DNA from 4 places in the Candidatus Thalassolituus haligoni genome. Region 2 is predicted to be linked to each of the others. Evidence: predicted binding sites of a transcription regulator. Region 2 holds the regulator's gene; each other region holds the start of a gene.
What was found. The regulator sigma-54, encoded in region 2, starts transcription at its own class of promoters, with help from an activator protein. The targets are predictions, from matches to a motif close to TGGCACNNNNNTTGCTNT.
Positions count from the first base shown of each region.

Region 1: a site for sigma-54 is predicted at 1,912-1,929, ahead of SOJ49_RS17545 (phenol hydroxylase subunit). Genes of this name have one in related genera too.
Region 3: a site for sigma-54 is predicted at 2,857-2,874, ahead of SOJ49_RS15450 (formate/nitrite transporter family protein). Genes of this name have one in related genera too.
Region 4: a site for sigma-54 is predicted at 1,723-1,740, ahead of flhA (flagellar biosynthesis protein FlhA). Genes of this name have one in related genera too.

Region 1 covers NZ_CP139482.1:3,884,092-3,889,446, forward strand. The annotation lists gene SOJ49_RS17530 (aromatic/alkene/methane monooxygenase hydroxylase/oxygenase subunit alpha) at 1-122, opposite strand, end outside; gene SOJ49_RS17535 (MmoB/DmpM family protein) at 260-529, opposite strand; gene SOJ49_RS17540 (aromatic/alkene monooxygenase hydroxylase subunit beta) at 540-1,523, opposite strand; gene SOJ49_RS17545 (phenol hydroxylase subunit) at 1,547-1,876, opposite strand; gene SOJ49_RS17550 (LysR family transcriptional regulator) at 2,423-3,319, shown strand; gene SOJ49_RS17555 (ABC transporter substrate-binding protein) at 3,308-4,582, opposite strand; gene SOJ49_RS17560 (2Fe-2S iron-sulfur cluster-binding protein) at 5,060-5,355, opposite strand, start outside.
Region 2 covers NZ_CP139482.1:809,073-814,427, reverse strand. The annotation lists gene lptC (LPS export ABC transporter periplasmic protein LptC) at 1-304, shown strand, start outside; gene lptA (lipopolysaccharide transport periplasmic protein LptA) at 294-830, shown strand; gene lptB (LPS export ABC transporter ATP-binding protein) at 827-1,552, shown strand; gene SOJ49_RS03645 (RNA polymerase factor sigma-54) at 1,682-3,172, shown strand; gene hpf (ribosome hibernation-promoting factor, HPF/YfiA family) at 3,224-3,526, shown strand; gene ptsN (PTS IIA-like nitrogen regulatory protein PtsN) at 3,530-3,988, shown strand; gene rapZ (RNase adapter RapZ) at 4,015-4,887, shown strand; gene SOJ49_RS03625 (HPr family phosphocarrier protein) at 4,925-5,194, shown strand.
Region 3 covers NZ_CP139482.1:3,440,071-3,445,425, forward strand. The annotation lists gene metG (methionine--tRNA ligase) at 1-277, shown strand, start outside; gene SOJ49_RS15440 (nitrate- and nitrite sensing domain-containing protein) at 735-2,027, shown strand; gene cynS (cyanase) at 2,163-2,603, shown strand; gene SOJ49_RS15450 (formate/nitrite transporter family protein) at 3,129-3,944, shown strand; gene SOJ49_RS15455 (protein kinase) at 4,022-5,355, shown strand, end outside.
Region 4 covers NZ_CP139482.1:2,917,429-2,922,783, reverse strand. The annotation lists gene alaC (alanine transaminase) at 1-108, shown strand, start outside; gene SOJ49_RS12980 (homoserine dehydrogenase) at 298-1,596, shown strand; gene flhA (flagellar biosynthesis protein FlhA) at 1,778-3,991, shown strand; gene flhF (flagellar biosynthesis protein FlhF) at 4,073-5,355, shown strand, end outside.

The sequences.
Region 1 (5,355 bases), 1.3 Mb from region 2:
TTGATGCCTTCAAATTCTTCATACGGAAAGGCTTGCTTGCGATCCTGATAGGAAAACTCCCAGTCGAGATCACGGGTCAGCATTTTGTATTTGTCTTTCATATTGAGCTTTTTGGTCGCCATGGTGTGGCCCCTTTTTTATTTTTCAGGTCGAACGTTGCCTGAGGCAGACGCTCGGCGCGTTGTTGTTTTGTGCTGTCACTCTGGCTGTTGGGCCATACCAAAAGTCATGCCCAACACCGTCACAGCACTGGCGCTGATTACTGGTTCCAGGTCAGAGTAAAGGCGTCTTCGTCTTCCTCAACGTTGCCACCAATGGTGATCAAGCTCAGCGACAGTTCCTGCACATCCCAATCGCGGCCGAGTTTTTCTTCCACGGTTGCGCGCTTAACAATCAACTGGTGTTCGTTTTCGATGCGAATCATCGCGGGCATGTACTGCACCGTAACGTCCGGGTTATCTGCTTCAATGGCTTCCACCAGGTAATGGGAAACGTCGTTATCCTGCAGGGCGATATACACCTTGGTCATAGTGGAATCCTTATTTGATACCGAGTTTGTTGAGGCGCGTTGCCAGTACGTCTTGCGCCTGGGAAAGTGCGTCTTCACCCAGTAATTCCAGCGCGACCGGCGTCAGAGCAACGCTGGCCTTGGCGCTCCACTTGTCCGCCCAGGTGAGCAGTTGCGCCCGGTTGCTGTCGGATTCAGCCGCCGCCAGCTTAAGGATGCTATCGAGCCAGCGATTACGGTCTTTTTGCCATTCCTGCATAAATTCCAGCAACATGCTAACGTCGGGAACGTCCTGATCAGCCAGCCATTGATCCAGCTGGCGGTAATAGAGATCGCCAATCAGCGTGTCGATAATCAGGTTCTGGGCAATGACGAGCTCGAACCAGTCTTGCTGCACCAGGGTTTCTTCACACAGCGCACGCACACCTTGCCAACAGCCGTCGTTCATCCAAAATTGCTTCGCCTGCTCCAGCGCCGTGCCGGTATTGCCATCGAGAATCAGGCCAATACGGGAGAGGTACTGAGCAATCCCCAGCCGATCCATACCTTCGTACACCAGCGCTTGGGTGATGGTGGTGCCATAACCAACGGAAACACCGTACATATTGTTCAGGTTGGCAGCTTGTTCAACGTGACGCAGAGGCACGACCAGACGAATCAATTTCTCTTTAACGACGTCTGGCAAGCGCGCGGCAAAGTGGCGTTTTTCAAAAAAGCTGTAGTTGTTTTCAGCGTTTTCCTGCATTTTGCCGCGACTGCCGACGTAGGTGCCGTAATAGAACTGGCGCGGATCTTTCAGGCTGTACCAATCTTCCATCTGAATGGCAGTGCGGCGTGCATCATTGATCTCGAATTCTTCATTCCAGGCCGGTTTGTAGTGAAAGTTGGTCACCCCCTGAATATCGTAGGAAGCCTCCTGGTAACGACTGGCCGGTTTGTCGCCAAAGCGTTTGGCGATGGGTGTGAAGGTATTACGCACTGGCTCCAGTGTTGCTGTCTTGATTTCAACGCTCATAAATTATTCCCACCTGCTGGTTGTTATTGTTGGTTGGCACTGCTGTGTGAACGCCCTACCAGGGTGTCGTGGCCGTAGCGCCATTTGTCCATTTCTGCGTCAATTCCAGCCGCCTGCTGCTTGGTCATAGCGACCACCGAATTGGCCTGACAGAATATTTCAAATGCCTGCTGTGGCAGGATCAGCTCGACGAACAGGCTCGGGTCGTCAATTGCGAAATCGAATTCGACATAACGGCTGTTCGGTGCGCTTCTGACGCGGATATAGCGGGTGTGTGATTGGAGCGGGTCGCGGGACGACACCAGACTCAGACCGGCGGAAGAACCGGGCAAAGAAGATTCGGCGCTACTCATGATGTTCTCGTTATTGTTATTACGTCATCAGAGCTATAGCAGCCGCCGTGCCAGCTTTTAAAACCTTAAATAACTATTTGTTTTTAAAGGATTTTATAGAGAAATGATGGTTTTTTATGAAATATGCAAAGACGCGAACTGCGTAATATCAAACAGCGGTAAAAGCCGTGTTGCGGCCAGGTGTTTAAAAACAGACAGGTCATACCAGCTGCGAAGCGCGGGCCGGCACTGAGCCGGGCGTTGATGCCCGATTGGGTGGATAACGCAGACCCGGCAGCGACACAAAGCAGTACCAAATTCACGCTCATACGACGTACCTTTATGATGTCAGGGAGCAACCGGCAGTGTAACCACCAACATCCATACAGCCTCCGTCCCACAACCGGGAACATACCCGACGGTTAATGGAAAGATCTGCTTTCGCGGGGCTGACTGCCAGTCGGTGATCATATCCTGTTGATATAAACTCTGGCTTTATCTCGGTTCTTATCGCTATTTCTGCTTAAATATCGCCATCATCATCCTGCTCATACTATTGAGGTATATATGGAATTACGCCAACTGAAATACTACGAGGCGGTGGCCCGCTTGCTGAATTTCAGCAAGGCAGCAGAAGAGCTGCATATGGCACAGCCGCCACTGTCACGTCAGGTGCAGAACCTGGAAGAGGAGCTGGGAGTCACCCTGATTGATCGTTCCAGCCGCCCGCTGAAGCTGACGAACGCCGGGCAGTTTTTTTACGACCAGTCGGTGCAAGTACTGGCTCGGATTGCGGAAATCAAACGTGCGACTCATCATTTGGGGGCAGAAAAGAAACGCTGGATGGGCATAGGCTTTGTACCATCGGTGCTGTACAGCCATATTCCCAAAGCGATCCAACGCTTTATCAGTGACAACAGCAACATCGATATTTCGCTCTCTGAACTCACCTCAATGCAACAAACCGAAGCCTTGAAAAGTGGCCGCATTGACGTTGGCTTCGGGCGACTGCTGATCAGTGATGAATCCATCGACAGCATCCCCCTGACCAAAGACAAGCTGATCGTTGCGGCATCGTCCTCCAGCCGACTGGCAGCCTGGAACGATCTGTCGCTGCAACAAATCTGCGAGCAAAAGGTGATCCTTTACCCGTCTGCGCCGCGCCCCAGTTTTGCCGACCAGGTACTGAACCAGTTCAAGGCCCGAGGGCTGGAACTGAACGACATTTTTGAAACCAACAGTCTGCAAACAGCACTGGGGCTGGTTGCTGCGGGTATGGGCGTCACCATTATTCCTGAATCCGTGCGCCTGATGCAGCGGAATGACGTCTGCTATCTGTCCATCCGCGAAGAGGGGCTGGTTTCACCACTGGTCATGTCGATCCGTAAAAATGACAATTCAGACCACCTGCAACGCTTCCGCGCTTACCTCACCCTGCCCACATCCGAGCCATCAGCGCATTGAACGCAGGCGCGCCTGCAGCGGAATATCATCCTCCCCCTTGTTATCCACCACCAGTAATTCCAGCTGCCGATAACGATATTCCCACTGTCCCGACGCCAGTGGGGTTTTGCTGATATTCGGTACCGGGCCGGTCTGGAAATTAATCCGCCCGGCTATCGACTGATAATCGGTGCTCGCCAACGCCGCACGAATGCTTTCCAGTCGCCCCGGCCCATTGGAATGTTTCAGGGCATTCAGAGCCACCTCAAACAAAGCATGTTTAAAGCCCAGCGGCATCGTCCAGTTACGCCCGGTGCTTTTGGTATAGGCCTGCGCCAGCTCAAAAGCGGATTGCCCGGTCAGGCCGGAATAAAACGGAAAACCAGGACTCCACCAGACTTCCACACTGAGCCCGTTGGCATCACGCTTGAAAGGTAACAGCGACGACGGAAATTCGGATGCCTTGGCAACCGTGGTGATGTGCGGTTTGAAGTTCTGCTTTAATGCTTCCGTCCAGAAGCGCTGAAAAAATGGCGGCGGTAACACGCCCGAGACAATGTCGACCTCCTGCTCCCGGAACTGCCGGACAATCCCTTCAAAATCGACGGAATCGGCCTGAAAGCGACCGGGGTCAACGATCTCAAACCCGGCTTGGCGCAGCGCTGGCGGAAAGCCCATGCTCTCATCAGCCCATACCCGGCCATCGGCATCATCCGGCCACAACACACCAATCCGCCGGTTGGTCTCGATCTGTTGCCAAAGCGAGATATAGGACTCAATCACATCCTCCAGCCCCCAGAAAAAATGATACGTCCACTGGAAGCCTTGCTTCGGATCGCCACCCCGACCAAAAAAATAACTTTGCCAGGGGGCATCATTGGTCACACAGGGAACCCCCATGCGTTCACACATATCGGCCACCGGATTGGTGGTTTTCGGTGTCGAAGCTGCCAGTACAATATCCACCCGATCCCTGACAATCAGATCACGGGCTGCCTGTGCGGCAACATCGACACTCGACTGGCTGTCACGGTAAAGAATCTCGACCGGAAAACGCTCGGAGCCAACCGGAATCCCCGCCGCCGTTTGCTGCCGCACCTGCTCCATCACAAAAGCATCCGGTTCAGCAAATATTGCCAGCGGGCCAGTTTTCGGACTGATATAACCTATTTTGAAAGTTGGGCTATTGGCCGTCGCAAACGACGGTAATAGCAATCCAGCCAGCGCGGCAGAACCACCAGCGGCAATGAAGCGGCGGCGGGATAACGGGTCTTTTTTTATCATTATTATAATCCTGATCCTGTGGTCTGGCGCATGCTGATCACTGCCGATCAGCTCCGATGCACCTTGTTCCCTGTATACCGAACCGGAACCGATTCGAACACCGCAATCCATGACAGCAGCAACCGGATCGGCTGGTAACCCCGATGACCGCTATACTCCTGCATCCAGGAATATAACTTCTCGTTTATGCAACCGGAGCTGTCAGAGCAAGTGTTTATCCCATTCGTGGTGCCAAACCCAACACCGGCCATGATTATCAGTTGGCTCTGCTCTCGACACCAAGCGTGTCGGTTATGCTGGAAACCGGAACTCAATACCACCCTTACGAAGATATTTATCCGTAAATCATCCAGCTCTGCCGTGAATTCAACACGATGACGAAAGGACTCTGTTTACAGGTCGTCACACATCGCCAGATACAACGAGCAGAACGGGCGAATGCCGGGCTATGCCCGACACCCTCCCCCGGAACTGTGATCAATACTCAATCAACAGCTCTTCATCACGGGCAATCAGCTGACAAGCCAGCCGCCAGACGGTTGGCAGATCGTCAACCCGCATGGTATCAACATCGTCTTTGCTGATTTTCCCCAGCTCCGTCAATGCGGATACTTCTTTATCGGTCAGCGGGCCAGCCATACGAGGCTTGCTGCCCAGTGGCGTGACCTTGATCAGGCAAGTGCCACAGTTGCCGTCTTCGCAGTTGAAGTCGATGGGGATCTTGTTTTCCCTGGCAATTTTCAACACGGATTCCGTGTGACTGCCTGCCGTAG
Region 2 (5,355 bases):
GGCTCCACAACAGGCATGGCGTGTCAGTGCTGAATCCGGCCGCATTCAGGATGCCAACAGTCTGGTTGAATTACGCAATCAGGTCGAAATACGTTCGCTGGCGGAGACCGGCCAGACAAATGACGATCTGAGTATTGAAACCAGCCAACTGCTCTACGAACCGGAATTGGCTACAGCCTCTACGACCAAACAGGTTACCATTCGTAATGGCAACAGTATTACCCACGCAACAGGCATGACTCTGGACATCAAGCGTCAACACCTCGACCTTCAAGAACACGTGAGTACCCGGTATGTACAATAAACTGGCAGCCCTGCTGCTGCTCACCAGCGCCCTGGTTGCCACGGTAGAGGCATTGCCAGAAGACTGGCAGCAAGAAATGATTATCCAGTCCGACCGCGCCGAACTCGATCGCAAAACCGGCATGGTCGTTTATGAAGGGGATGTGGTACTGACGCAAGGTACTCTGAAAATCGAATCTGAACGCCTGGTACTGATCCTGAACGGCAAAATTCTCGAACAAGCCATCGCCGAAGGTCAACCCGCCCGCTACCAGCAACAGGTCAGCAGCAACAAGCCGGTCACTCAGGCAACCGCCAATCGCATCGATTTTTACGCCACCCGCAAGGAAATCGCGTTTAAAGGCAATGCCGAATTACGCCAGGAAAACAACCTCTTCAGTGGCGAACTGATTCGCTACGACATTGAACAGGAAACCGTGACCGCCAGCGGCTCCGACACGCCTGCCGATGGTACGGCTGAGTCGGAAGACAAACAGCGTATCCGGGTGATTATCCAGCCCCAGCCCGACACGGAAGCACAACCATGAAAACGCTCAGGGCGGAACATCTGGCCAAAAGCTACAGCGGCCGAGAGGTCGTCAAAGACGTATCCCTTGCCGTCAGCAGCGGACAAATTGTCGGCCTGCTCGGCCCTAACGGAGCCGGTAAAACCACCTGTTTTTACATGATTGTCAACCTGGTACAGGCCGACAAGGGACGCGTCAAAATTGACGACGACGACATCAGTCACCTGCCCATGCATGGCCGTGCCCAGAAAGGCATTGGCTATCTGCCACAAGAAGCCTCGATCTTCCGCAAGCTCAGCGTCGAAGACAACATCATGGCCATTCTGGAAACCCGCACGGAACTGAAAAAACCCCAACGCCAGCAACAGCTGGAACAACTGCTGGACGAATTTCACATCCAGCACATTCGCAGCAGCCTGGGGATGTCACTCTCCGGCGGTGAACGCCGCCGGGTAGAAATTGCCCGGGCACTGGCCGCCGAACCCTCCTTTATTTTGCTTGATGAACCCTTTGCCGGTGTCGACCCGATTTCCGTATCCGACATTATGGCCATCATTCGCCAGCTCAAGGCGCGCGGCATTGGCGTACTGATTACCGATCACAACGTCCGCGAAACCCTCGCAATTTGTGAAAAAGCCTATATCGTAGGCGGTGGACACATTATTGCCGAAGGCAGCGCCGATGAAGTACTCGCCAACGAACAGGTTCGGGCCATCTACCTTGGTCAGGACTTCCGTCTTTGATTCTTACTGGCTTACAGGGCTATGATGCCCGGCGCTGTTTCATTTCGACACCATGAAAAGCATTCCCAGCCTCACAGGCTGGCGTATAATGCACAGACCATGCCGACAACCGATGAACTATAACGCTGTATGAAAGCATCGCTTCAGTTAAAAATGGGTCAGCAGCTGACCATGACCCCTCAGCTGCAACAGGCAATTCGACTGCTGCAATTGTCTACCCTTGATCTGCAACAGGAAATCCAGGAAGCCCTGGATTCCAATCCCATGCTGGAATTCGAAGAGTCCGAGCACGACGACTATACGGATGCCCAGCAAACCAACGGCGATCAGGAGCGAGAAGCCGCCGTCACGGCGACAGCGACCGACACCGACACCCAGGAACTGGGTGAACAGTGGTCGGACGACAAGATGCCGGATGACCTGCCGGTCGACAGCAATTGGGACGATACCTTCCAGACTACCGCTGGCGTTTCCTCCGGTTCAGGCTCTGTCGGCGACGACGACTTTGACTACGACTCCCGTCATGCCACCTCCGACGACCTGCAAGGGCATCTGGAATGGCAACTGAATCTGACTCCCATGAGTGATGTCGATCGCGAGATTGCCACCATGCTGATTGACGGTGTCGACGACGACGGCTACCTCCACACCACCATAGACGACGTACTGGGTTCCATGGATCCGGAATTTGGGGTTGAGGAAGACGAAGTCCAGGCCGTACTCAAACGCCTGCAACAGTTTGATCCGGCTGGTGTTTTTGCCCGCGACCTGCGCGAATGCCTGATCCTGCAGTTAAACCAGCTGCCAGCCGACACTCCCTGGCTGGCAGAAGCCAAACTGGTGATCGGTGACTACATTGCCCTGCTGGGCAGTAAAGACTACCCCACGCTGATGCGCAAAACCCGGCTGAAAGAAGAAGACCTCAAAGCCGTATTACGCCTGGTCAAGGAGTTGAATCCCAAACCAGGAGCCGGAATCAGCTCCGAACAGTCAGAATACGTTGTGCCCGACGTGATCGTGCGTAACATCCGCGATGAATGGCGCGTTGAACTGAACCCGGATATTGCCCCCAAACTGCGGGTAAACTCCGACTACGCCTCGTTGGTGCGCCGCTCAGACAGCAGTGCCGACAACGCCTTCCTCAAAGATCACCTGCAAGAAGCGCGCTGGTTTATCAAAAGCCTGCAAAGCCGCAACGAAACCCTGCTGAAAGTCGCTACCAAAATTGTCGAATATCAGCTCGACTTTTTTGAGCAGGGCGAAGAAGCTATGAAACCACTGGTACTGCATGATATTGCCGATGCCGTTGGTATGCACGAGTCGACCATTTCACGGGTAACGACGCAAAAATTCATGCACACACCGCGTGGTATTTTTGAACTGAAGTACTTTTTCTCCAGCCATGTCAGTACCGATGCTGGCGGCGAATGTTCATCAACCGCCATTCGCGCCATGATCAAGAAGCTGATTAGCGAAGAAAACCCGCGCAAGCCACTGAGTGACAACAAGATCGCCGTCGTCCTCGGAGACAAGGGAATTCAGGTTGCACGCCGCACGGTGGCCAAATATCGTGAGGCAATGATGATTCCGCCATCGAATGAGCGGAAACAGTTGATTTGATCGACCCCGTCGATCCTTGTTCGGTTTAAAGCGAGCCATAAGGAGCCGTTTATGAGCATCAATATCAGTGGACACCATGTCGAAGTTACCGAAGCCATGGAAGAATACGTCAAGGAAAAACTGGTTCGCCTTGAGCGGCATGCCGAACCCATTACCTCTGGTCAGGTTACCCTGACCCTTGAAAAAGGCCGTCAGCTGGCAGAAGCATCGCTGCACGTCAGTGGTGCCGATTTTCATGCGACGTCATCCCATGACGACATGTACGCTGCCATTGACTTGCTGGCCGACAAACTGGATCGGCAAGTGCTGAAACACAAAGAAAAACTGGTTGCCCGACAGCACGGACAAGGCTGACACATGAGCATAGCGATTGCCGATATTCTTGCGCCTGAACGTACTCGTACCGATGTCGCCATTACCAGCAAAAAAAAACTGCTGGAGTTTCTGGCAGAGCTGATTGCTGAAGAAGTGGATGGCAGCTCATCGGATGAGGTTTTTGAACGTCTGCTTGGGCGTGAGCGCCTTGGCAGTACCGGCATTGGCGAAGGCATCGCTATCCCTCACTGTCGATTACGGCAATGTGAACGGGCCGTTGGGGTATTACTCCACCTGCGCGAGGCCATCGACTTTGATGCCATAGACCATCAGCCAGTCGATCTTGTATTTGCCTTGCTGGTGCCTGAAGAAGCAACAGACGACCACCTGAAAATACTGGCAACCCTGGCAGAAAATTTCAGCCAGAGCCAATATCGCCACCTATTACGCAGTGCGAGCAGCGACCAGGAACTGTATCAACGGGCGCTGGCCGACAACTGACCTTGCCCAAAACACGGAGACAGTACATGCGTCTGGTTGTGATCAGTGGCCGTTCAGGCTCAGGTAAATCCAGCGCACTGGCGGTGCTTGAAGACCTCGGGTTTTATTGCATCGATAATCTACCGGTCGATTTACTGCCAGCACTCGCAGGCCTGCCCTACAGTGCAGAAAAACGCGCCAACGTTGCTGTCAGTGTTGACGTTCGTAACCTGCCCGATGCCATAGAGCAACTGACCCAGGTGCTGACCCGCTTGCCGGAGCAGTATCGCCAGGTCGACATCGTTTTTCTTGATGCCACCGAAGAAGTCCTGTTACAACGCTTCAGTTCAACCCGGCGCAAGCATCCGCTCACCAATGACAATATTTCCCTGGCGGAAGCCATTGAGCGCGAAACCGAATTACTCGAACCCGTCGCCAACCTCGCGGATCTGACTCTGGATACGACACGCATGTCGGTACATGAGCTGCGGAGCCTGATCAAACTGCGAGTGGCCGAGAAAATCACTCCGGACATGGCTGTGCTGTTCCAGTCGTTCGGCTTCAAACAGGGCATTCCCCTGGATGCCGACTTCGTTTTCGATGTGCGCAACCTGCCCAATCCCTACTGGCAGCATGAGTTGCGCCCGCTGACTGGGCAAGACCCGGCCATCATCGAGTTCTTGTCCGGCCAACAGGAAGTCACCGAACTATTTAATGATATTCAGGCATACCTGTTGCGTTGGCTACCCCGTTTTGCTGAAAATAACCGCAGCTATTTAACCGTTGCGATTGGTTGCACTGGCGGCCAGCATCGTTCAGTGTATTTATCTGAACGACTGGCAGAAGCCTTCAAGCAAGAATTCGGCAACGTTCAGGTGCGTCACCGCGAGCTGCGGTCGACTGCCAACAGCAGTCACTGACACACACCAAAAACAATGACATCGTTCGGGAGCCTGGATGGTCAGCACTCAAATAACCATCATCAACAAACTTGGTTTGCACGCACGGGCAGCAGCCAAGTTGGTTTCGACTGCCGCCGCCTACGGTTCTACCGTCAAGATCGGCTATCCGAACCGGATGGTTGATGCCAAAAGCATCATGGCGGTGATGATGCTCGCCGCCAGCAAGGGCACTGATATTCAAATCGAAGCCGAGGGTAACGATGCCCAACCAGCACTGGATGCGCTCTGCGAGCTGATCAACCGCCGCTTCGATGAAGGCGAATAAAATGTACCCACCCTGGTGTCGCCACTGCTTGCCAAGATTCGCTAACACATAAAAAGTTTCCTATAAAATCAAATCACTAGCGACATAAATGCGAGTAGTTTCAGCACTGCTCACATGGCAACACTCGACGATTCACGCTAGAATCATGCCATTCACTCCGT
Region 3 (5,355 bases), 1.7 Mb from region 2:
CATCAAGGCTGACCACGTCGAAGGTGCTGAAAAACTGCTGCAACTGACGCTGGACATCGGCAACGGCGAAACCCGCAACGTCTTCTCCGGTATCAAGGCCGCCTACAAACCGGAAGACCTCGAAGGCAAACTCACCATCATGGTGGCCAACCTGGCACCACGAAAAATGAAGTTTGGACTGTCCGAAGGCATGGTACTGGCCGCAGGGCCGGGTGGGTCAGAGATCTACCTGCTGGAACCCAATGAAGGTTCGCAGCCTGGGATGCGGGTGATGTAAATTATTTGGCTTAGCTCTACTCTAAGAGTAGAGCTATTGCTTATTCATCGATACAAGGTGACAGCTAATGAATACCAAGAACAAACGAGCATCAGCTCCAGCTTCGATCAGTCAGCTCCCCCCAAAAGCAGGGCTGTTGAGTCAATTAAATCACTAAATATTATGCCAACCTCCAAAGCCCAGAAATACTTAAAAAAAGCAGGCATCTGAGAAGACCTGAACGCTGATTTCGACAAAGACTGGAAATCTATCGATGAGGATTTCAAGAAAAGTATCCTCCTGTTGTCGAACGCCTAAAATGTATATCAAGTATTCCCGCCCCCGCAGTATCAGGGCTGTTGCCTGCCTTTAAGCCACTTTGTCAGCTGGCCCTGCGGATACAAGACAAAGCGCTGTGGAACCATGGCCGCCCTTGTTATCCTCCCAATATGAGTTCAAACCCATACTGTGATTGCTGATGATACTGACGACTGAAGATTTTCTGCTAGCTGCCAAACGCGCTGAGATCAGCGCCCTGAAACAACTGTTAGTAAGTAGTGGTCTGGTCACCAGGGTCACCGATCTGATCCATGAACTGCAACGTGAACGCGGTTTATCCAATATTTATCTGGTCTCTCACGGGCAGCGCTTCGCCAGTCAACGGCTGGATGAGTTAAACGCTACAGAACAAGCGGAGCATGTTTTTCGGGCAGCGCTGTCACTGCTGGATCTTGATGGTGACTCACCTGCTTCCGCCCGCTTGTTCAGTGCCCTGGCGTTTGTGTTGCACTGTTTGGATGAGTTGCCAGCACTGCGAGTACGGGTGAGTGAGCAGCTACTCACTGCGGCTGAAAATACCCGGCTGTTCAACCGCATCATTTCCGGCTTGCTCAGTGTGGTGTTTGAAGCAGCCGATATTGCCAGCGACCCCGATATCACTCGCGCACTGGTCGCCATGTTCAACTTTGTTCAGGGCAAAGAATATTCTGGCCAGGAGCGGGCTTGGGGAGTGATCGGTTTTACCGCTGGCGAGTTCACCAAAAAGCAGCAGGAACGTATCAAGACCCTTCAGGATGCCCAGCACCGTTGTTTCGATATTTTTGCCAGTTTGACCCAGGCGGTGCCCGCCGACCAATGGCGTCAGGCAGAAAGTAGTGAAGCCACCATCGAGTTGAACAAGTTACGTAACATGATTGCCCGATTCCGCCGTAGCGATACGCTACCAACGGCGATCAGCGAAGTCTGGTATGAGCTGTCAACGCACAGAATTGATCAGATGCAGACGATTGAAAAAGAGCTGGCCTCTGAACTGCTTCACCTCTGCCAGCAAAAAATTGCCCAAGCGGAAAAAGATCTGCATCTGCATCACAACCACATCCGCGAGTTGACGGATATCGAGGAGCTGCCGTTGTCTTCGCTGTCTTCCTTGCCAAACTCGGTTAGCGAATCAGACAAACTGACAGTGACTCCCGGATTTAATACCAAGCTGGCCAGCTCGATTTCAGAACTGGTACAGCGCCAGGCTGAGCATCTGGAACGGATGAGCGATGAACTGAGGCAGGCCCGTCAGGCCCTGGATGAGCGTAAGCTGATCGAGAAGGCCAAGGGCTTGCTGATGCAGAATCAGGGGATCAATGAGGAAGAGGCTTATCGCCAGATTCGTCAGGCAGCGATGGATAACAAAAAGCGTATTGTCGAAGTCGCCAGTAATATCATCAGCGTCTCTGAAATGCTGCAATTAGGCAGCAGTAAAAGCGACTTGCTGGAATAATGTTCCAACACCAAGACTCCTTGGTTATTGTCCACTTGGTTACTCTGCTCCTCGTTACTATTCCTGACAGCCTTTAATTTTTTGGCATTATAAATGCCACTTTCCCAAACCCTCTCTAATCCCCGGAGTGCTGTAATGAACAAACTGGAAATGACTGAAGCCATTATTCTGGCCAAACAGGCCAAGGCATTAAGCTGGGAAGCCATCGCTGCCTCCATGGCGATGGGGACTGTCTGGGTCACCTCGGCCTGCCTGGGTAAAAACAGCATGCCGGAAAACGCGGCCAGTAAACTATGCGACATCCTCGAACTGTCTGAAGAGGTCAAAGCGGCATTGATTGCCTACCCCACCAAAACCTGGGAACAGCAAGTGCCGCAAGATCCGCTGGTATACCGCCTGTACGAAATCGTTGGTGTTTATGGCGATACACTGAAAGAAGTGATTCAGGAGAAATTTGGCGACGGTATCATGAGTGCCATCGATTTCACTATGGATGTCGAAAAAATCGAAGACCCCAAAGGAGATCGGGTACTACTGACGATGAATGGCAAGTTCCTGCCCTACAAAGCCTGGTAATCTGCACGATTCAGCGGGCCTGGTGGCCCGCATTTCCGAAGCACCAGCGGCGGTTGAAACAGTGACAGCGACTGCTCGGTGCACACTGATTCAGCGATATGTTTCTCCCTGTCAGGACGCGCACTCATTTAGAGCGTCCGAAAAGTCATAGCCCTAAAATAACTCATCAATAATTCCATGAGCAATGGTCTGATTGATCACCCATCACGTTAAAATCATAATAAACACTTAAAAATCAATTGGTTGATAATAATGGCATATTAAATGCTTTATGATCTCCAGACGGTGAATCAATGGTGATTCCCGGTCTAGAAAACAACGACGTTGAGTGCTTCCCTGACTTTTGCCTGCGGATGGTGCCACGTCGTGCTCTGCAGCATGTCGAAACACCTCGTTCGGACAGGTTCAAACGCCAGCGACCACTCAATTCAGTGACCTGAGCATTCGTGTTAGCCCTTTGGCGGCATGAACCAACTATTCGGTATCGACCTTGACCCGATACCTACCGAACCAGAGGAATTTGATATGTCCTATCTCGCGCCTTCCGAGTTTGTGACCAAGATGGTCGATGCCGGTGAAGAAAAAATCTTCATGTCGACCAAAGACACCCTGATCCGTGCCTTTATGGCCGGTGCCATCTTGGGTCTGGCTGCCGTATTTGCCATTACCGTTGCCATGAAGAGTGGCTCTCCGATTCTCGGTGCCTGTCTGTTCCCGGTTGGCTTTATCATGTTGTACCTGATGAAATTTGACCTGTTGACCGGTGTGTTCACGCTGGTGCCACTGGCACTGATCGACAAGCGTCCAGGCTGTAACATGCCGCAACTGCTGCGCAACTGGGGCTTGGTGTTTATTGGTAACTTCGCTGGTGCTCTGATGACAGCCTTTATGGTGTCTTTCATCCTGACTTATGGCTACAACACCGACGGTGGTGCCATTGCCGAGAAAGTGAGCCACATCGGTGAATCCCGCACCGTGGGTTATGCTGCCCACGGTCTTGATGGTTGGCTAACCATTTTCATTCGCGGCATGTTGTGCAACTGGATGGTGTCTATGGGCGTGGTGGGCGCCATGATCTCCACCTCGGCTACCGGCAAAATGGCGGCTATGTGGATGCCGGTTATGCTGTTCTTCTTTATGGGTTTTGAACACTCCATTGTGAACATGTTTCTGTTCCCGTTCTCTATGATCATGGGAGGTGACTTTACCTTTATGCAGTACCTGATCTGGAACGAACTACCAACGGCACTGGGCAACTTGTTTGGTGGCTTCCTGCTGGTTGGTCTGCCGCTGTACTTCACTCACGTACGCACCGGTGCCAAGCGCCAACTGGGTTCTTGATCCCTTCCCATGATGCAAGATAGAAGAGAGGGCCGTTGGCCCTCTTTTTTTGACTAACAGATGTCAGGAAATCATGCATGACCCAACGCCTCTGTATTGCCGCAGGCCAATATTCTGACAAGGGCATTAAAGCCAAAAACCAGGACTACCTGGGTCTGGTCAGCCCCACTCCGCCCCAGCTTATTCTCAAGGGCATCACAGCGGCGATTGCGGATGGTATCAGTAGTAGCGACGTCAGCCATATTGCCAGTGAAACCGCCATTAACAGTCTGCTGGAAGATTATTACTGCACCTCGGAAACCTGGACCGTGCAACACTCCGGTGAGCAGGTCATGCGGGCGATTAACGGCTGGCTCTATTCGCAAACCCGGCGCAGTGAATTCCGCTTTGATATCAACAGGGGGTATGTCTGCACACTCAGCGCACTGATTCTGCGCGGCCATAACGCCCATATTTTTCACGTCGGTGACAGCCGTATATACCGGCTGCGAGACCAGGCGCTGGAACAGCTCACCAGCGATCACCGACTCTGGGAATCTGCCGAAAAGAGTTATCTGGCCCGCGCCATGGGCATGGCTGAAAGCGTGGAGGTTGAATATCGCCATACCAGCCTGCAAGCCGAGGATGTGTTTATCCTTACCACCGATGGTATCTATGAATACGTAACACCGGAATATCTGCGTGAAACCATTCGCCAGCATGCTGATGATCTGGATAACGCTGCCGAGCAGATCGCCCGGCATGCACTGGATAACGGCAGTGACGACAACCTGAGTATCCAGCTGATCCGCATGACTGCCGTCCCCGACAGCAGCCAGACATCGCTACTGCCCGACGTGACCCGGCTGCCACTGCCTCCGGCGCTGGAGCCAGGCATGACGTTTGATGGCTACGAGATCATACGTAACCTGCATACCACCAGCCGCAGCCATGTATTTTTGGCCCGTGATCTGCCAAGCAACGAAAAAGTCGTACTCAAGCTGCCGTCTGTCGAGCAGCAACACAATGAGGACTATCTCGAACGTCTGATGATGGAAGAGTGGATTGGTCGGCGCATCCAGAATGCCCACGTTATCCAGCCATGGATACCGGACAGACCTCGCCAATATCTTTATACCGTCAGCGAATACTTTGAAGGCCGCACCTTGGCGCAATGGCTAAGGGACAATCCCAAACCGACACTGGAGCAGGTACGCGTCATCATCGATCAGGTTGCCCGTGGTCTGCGTGCTTTTCATCGACTGGAAATGCTGCATCAGGATCTCAAGCCAGATAACCTGATGATTGACGATGAAGGGCGATTAAAAATCATTGATTTTGGCTCCACCAGCGTGCGTGGACTGGCAGAAATCGGACTCGACAATAGCAACGAATTGCCCGGTACAGCGCTGTATATGGCACCGGAATATTT
Region 4 (5,355 bases), 2.1 Mb from region 2:
GATGATCATGTACGACTGGCGCTGATTGAAAACGATCAACGCACGCGTCAGGCATTACGTGGCATCAAGAATATGCTGCGCAAGGATGGTCACTATCAGGGTGACTGAGCCGGGCAACGGAACAGCGCACTGGGCAGCACTGCATACTCAGGCGTGCAAGTACGCATGACGGCGACTGTGGCGGCATGACGGTAAAAGCCGTTAATGTGAAGCCGTTATTGCAGTCAGCATCAAACAACGTAAGAACGACGCACAGCGCTGCAACGTTCGATTTAATCCAGAAGAGAGGAGAAGACCTTGAAGCCGGTAAAAGTAGGTATCTGCGGTTTAGGTACAGTCGGTGGTGGTACGTTTAATGTACTGACCACCAATGCGAAAAATATTGCACGCCGGGCAGGTCGCGAGATTATTGTGGCGCAAATCGGAACGCGTCGTCCCAATCCGGATTGCGACACCCGCAATATTCCTATGACCAGCGATATTTTTGAAGTGGCTAAAAACCCCGATATCGATGTGGTGGTGGAACTGATTGGTGGCTACGAGGTGGCACGTGAGCTGGTGATGACGGCCATTGAGCACGGCAAGCACGTAGTGACGGCTAACAAGGCGCTGATTGCGGAACACGGTGAAGAGATTTTTGCCTTGGCGGAAGCGAAAGGCGTATCGGTCATGTACGAAGCCGGTGTGGCCGGTGGTATTCCTATCATCAAGGCGCTGCGGGAAGGACTGGCTGCCAACCGTATCAACTGGCTGGCCGGTATTATCAACGGTACGGGTAACTTTATCCTGACCGAGATGCGCGACAAGGGCCGAGATTTTAACGACGTACTGCAAGAAGCCCAGCAGCTGGGTTACGCTGAAGCCGATCCGACGTTTGATGTTGAGGGTATCGATGCTGCCCACAAACTGACGATTCTGGCGTCGATTGCCTACGGTATTCCGCTGCAATTTGCGCGCTGCTATACCGAAGGCATCAGCAAAATTACTCAGGATGACGTCGAGTATGCCGAAGAACTGGGGTATCGCATCAAACATCTGGGTGTCAGCCGCCAGACAGAAAAAGGCATCGATTTACGTGTGCATCCGACCCTGATTCCGGAAGCCCGGCCAATTGCCAAGGTTGATGGCGTATTAAACGCCGTGATGGTCAACGGCAATGCCGTCGGCGATACACTGTACGTCGGTGCCGGTGCCGGTGCTGGCCCAACCGCGTCTGCCGTCGTAGCGGATATTATTGATCTGGCCCGCACGTTGGAAGCGGATGCGGCTGCCCGTGTCAATCACCTGGCTTATAACGAGATTGAAAACGAGCAGGTCTTGCCGATTGAGGAGGTTGAAACTTCCTACTACCTGCGGATCCAGGTACAGGACAAAACCGGTGTGCTGGCGTCAGTCGCGACGATTCTGAGTGAGCGCGGCATCAATATTGAAGCCATCATCCAGAAAGAGCCAAAAGAAGGTGAAGAGCTGGCACAGATCATTTTGCTGACGCATCGTATCGTGGAAAAAACCATGAACGGTGCCATTGCCGCTATTCAGGCGCTGGACAGCACGGTTGGCGATGTGACCCGTATTCGGGTTGAACACCTGGACTGATGCTGGTCAGGCGGCCGTTATCGGCCGCCTTGTCCCGATTCCCGATTCCCGATTTCCGATTTCCGATTTCCGATTTCCGATTTCCGATTTCCGATTTCCGATTTCCGATTTCCGATTTCTTGCTTCTGGCCCATTTATTGCGATCCCCCTGTCTGATAACGGTTTTTTGACAGGTAGGGTTATGGCATTGGCCACATCTCAAGTGTTTTCTCACGTCAAGCAAGGTATGTCGCTGCTGTCCCAGGGTAACCTCAGTGTGCCATTAATGGTGGTGATCCTGTTGGGGATGATGACGCTGCCGCTGCCGCCCTTGCTGTTGGATACGTTTTTTACCTTCAACATTGCTCTGTCGATTGTTGTGTTGCTGGTGAGTGTGTATGCCCTGCGGCCACTCGATTTCACTATTTTCCCGACCATCCTGCTGGTGGCAACCTTGTTGCGGCTGGCGTTAAACGTTGCCTCCACTCGCGTGGTGTTGATGAATGGCCATGAAGGGGGAGACTCTGCTGGCAAGGTGATCGAAGCCTTCGGCGAGGTATTGATTGGCGGTAACTACGCCGTTGGTCTGGTGGTCTTTATGATCCTCATGATCATCAACTTTGTGGTGGTCACCAAGGGTGCCGGACGGGTGTCCGAAGTGAGTGCTCGCTTCACTCTGGATGCCATGCCGGGCAAGCAAATGGCCATCGATGCGGATCTTAATGCCGGTTTGATTGATGCCGACCAGGCCCGCAGTCGGCGTAACGAGGTCGCGGCGGAAGCCGATTTTTATGGCTCGATGGACGGTGCCAGCAAATTTGTCAAAGGCGACGCCGTCGCCGGTATTCTGATTCTGATCATTAACGTTGTTGGTGGTTTTGCTATCGGCATGGGCCAGCACAACCTCAATTTTGCCGATGCCGTGGAGGTGTATACCTTGCTGGCTATTGGTGACGGTCTGGTTGCCCAGATTCCGTCGCTGCTGCTGTCGACCGCGACTGCCATTATGGTGACGCGTAATGGCGGTGATGAAGGCATGGGTGCGCAGGTGTTTGGCCAGATGTTTGCCGCCCCCCAAGCACTGGGGGTTGCTGCCGGATTGATGTTCCTGATGGGGGTTGTGCCCGGTATGCCGCATACCATCTTCCTCAGTTCCGCGCTGGTGGCGGGCGGTCTGGCTTATGCCATTCGTTACAAGAAAGAGGGCGGCCAGTTGGGGGATGCGGTGGTGAAACGGCTGGGCGGCAAGCCCAAAGCCCAGGAAAAATTGCCGGTGCGGGGCAGTGGCGGGGCGCTGGAAGCACCGAAAGAAAAAGCCGAACAAGCGATCAAGCAGCTGGAGGTCAAGGAGCTGGGCTGGGACGACGTGGAACCGGTGGATCGCGTCGGTCTGGAAGTGGGCTATCGTTTGATTCCGTTGGTCGACAAACATCAGGGTGGCCAGCTGTTGAACCGGATCAAGGGGGTGCGGCGCAAGCTATCGCAAGATCTGGGTTTCCTGATGCCTTCGGTTCATATTCGCGACAATCTCGATCTGTTACCCAACCAATACCGCATCACCCTGATGGGGGTTACGCTGGCTGAAGCCGAAATTTACCCGGAACGGGAAATGGCGATTAATCCCGGTGAAGTTTTTGGCAAGATTGACGGCATCGCGGCACGTGACCCGGCATTCGGGATGGATGCGTTCTGGATTGAATCCAGCCAGAAAGACCGCGCCCAGACACTCGGTTACACCGTGGTGGATGCCAGTACCGTTGTCGCGACCCATCTGAATCAGAAACTCTATCGTCACGCCCACGAATTATTGGGACACGAAGACGTACAGAAGCTGCTGGACATGCTAGCGACTTCCTCCCCCAAGCTGGCTGAAGAGCTGGTACCGAATAAAGTCTCGATCAGCCAGTTACTGACCGTACTGCAAAGTCTGTTGAAAGAGCAGGTGCCGATTCGGGATCTGCGCTCAATCGCCGAATCTTTGGCGAATAGCCCCGCCAATAGTCAAGATCCTGCCGCTCTGGTGGCATCGGCCCGTATGGGTCTGCGGCGCCTGATCGTCCAGAACATCTATGGCCACGGGGATGAGCTGCCGGTTGTCACCCTGGATCCAGGACTGGAACAGTTATTGCTCAAGTCCTATCAACAGTCATTACAGCAGGCGCAGCAAACGGGTGGGCAAGCCGGTTTGATTCTTGAACCGGCAATGGCCGACACCTTGCAACGCTCGTTAGCGGAAGCCGTGCAGGCACAGGAAATGGCGGGCCACCCGGCGGTATTGCTGGTGACCAGTCAGATACGGGCAGCGATGGCGCAGTTTGTTCGTAACACCCTGGAGCAGCTTCATGTGCTGGCGTACCAGGAAATACCGGACAACAAGAGTATCAATATTGCGGCTGCTGTCGGCAGTAAACGTTGATAAAAAACACCGGGTGGCAAGGGTTGGTCACTGGATAACCGCATTGGGGAAATCCCTGATGATTCAGAGCGAGATGTGGCTATGAAAGTAAAACGCTTCATGGGAACCAATATGCAGCAGGCGTTACGGCTGGTGTCCCAGGATCTGGGGGCTGATGCCGTCATTCTGTCGAGCAAGAAAGTCGCCGAGGGGTTTGAAGTGGTCGCCGCGCTGGATTACCAGAGTGAGCAACAGAATCCGGTCGAGGTTGAACGTCAGCTCGAACTGCAGCGGGAACTGGAGCGCGCCAAGGATATGAGCCGTGAACGTCAGCGTGCCCGCGCTGCTGGAGAGCCATTACCTGAATTTACCCCCGTAAGCATGCCGGACAGAGCAGGAGCACAGCCGTCAACACGACCGTCATCAACACCGGTGTTGGAAGACGGCAGGGAGCAATCGTCACGGCCGTCTGCCAGCAGTAATGACAGCCAGTATCACCAGATGATGGAACGCATGAGTGGTGAACTGAGTGAATTAAAAAACTGGATGGTCAGCCACGGTGGCAGCGCCTGGGATACTGGTCGTCCGATCACTTGGAAGCAAAGCCAGCTGTGGCAGCGTTGCCAGGATGTCGGGCTGGAACCATCCTGGTCGGATCGGATCGTCTCGCAGGTCACAGAACAGAACGACATGGGGCTGGCCTGGAAGCAAGTGTTGCGGCAGATGGCGGTCGATTTGCCGGTCGCCAAACAGGGCAGTCTCGACAAAGGTGGCGTCTTTGCCCTTGTGGGTCCGACCGGTGCCGGAAAAACCACCACCATTGGCAAACTGGCCGCCCGCTTTGTTATCCAACACGGTGCTGATGCCGTCGCGCTGGTGAGTATCGACAGCTATCGCGTTGCCGCGCATGACCAGTTGCGTTCAGTGGCCCGGATTTTAGGCGTGGAATTACACACCGTGGCCCCAGGCGAAGACTTGGCGGCGACGCTGGAAACACTGACGGGTAAGAAAAAGAAGCGCCTGGTGCTGGTCGATACCGCTGGCCTGGCGAGTCAGGATCCATCGTTTCAGGGACAGTTATCGATGTTGAAGCAGGCCTGTACCTGCAAGGGCAGTGGTCCGCGCATGCGCTGCTTGCTGACCTTGCCGTTGACCAGTCAGGGACGTTGCTTGCAGGAAAATTATGAACACTTCAAACCGGCCGGACTGGCGGGCTGTATTTTTACCAAACTGGACGAGTGTTTCAGTCTTGGGCCTGCCATGAGTGTGGCAGCCCTGACCCGGTTGCCATTAGTGATGATTGCGGATGGCCCGAAGATTCCCGATGACCTGCATTATCCGGATGCAGGCAAGTTAGTCAGGCTAGCGGAGCAAATGGCGCGTAT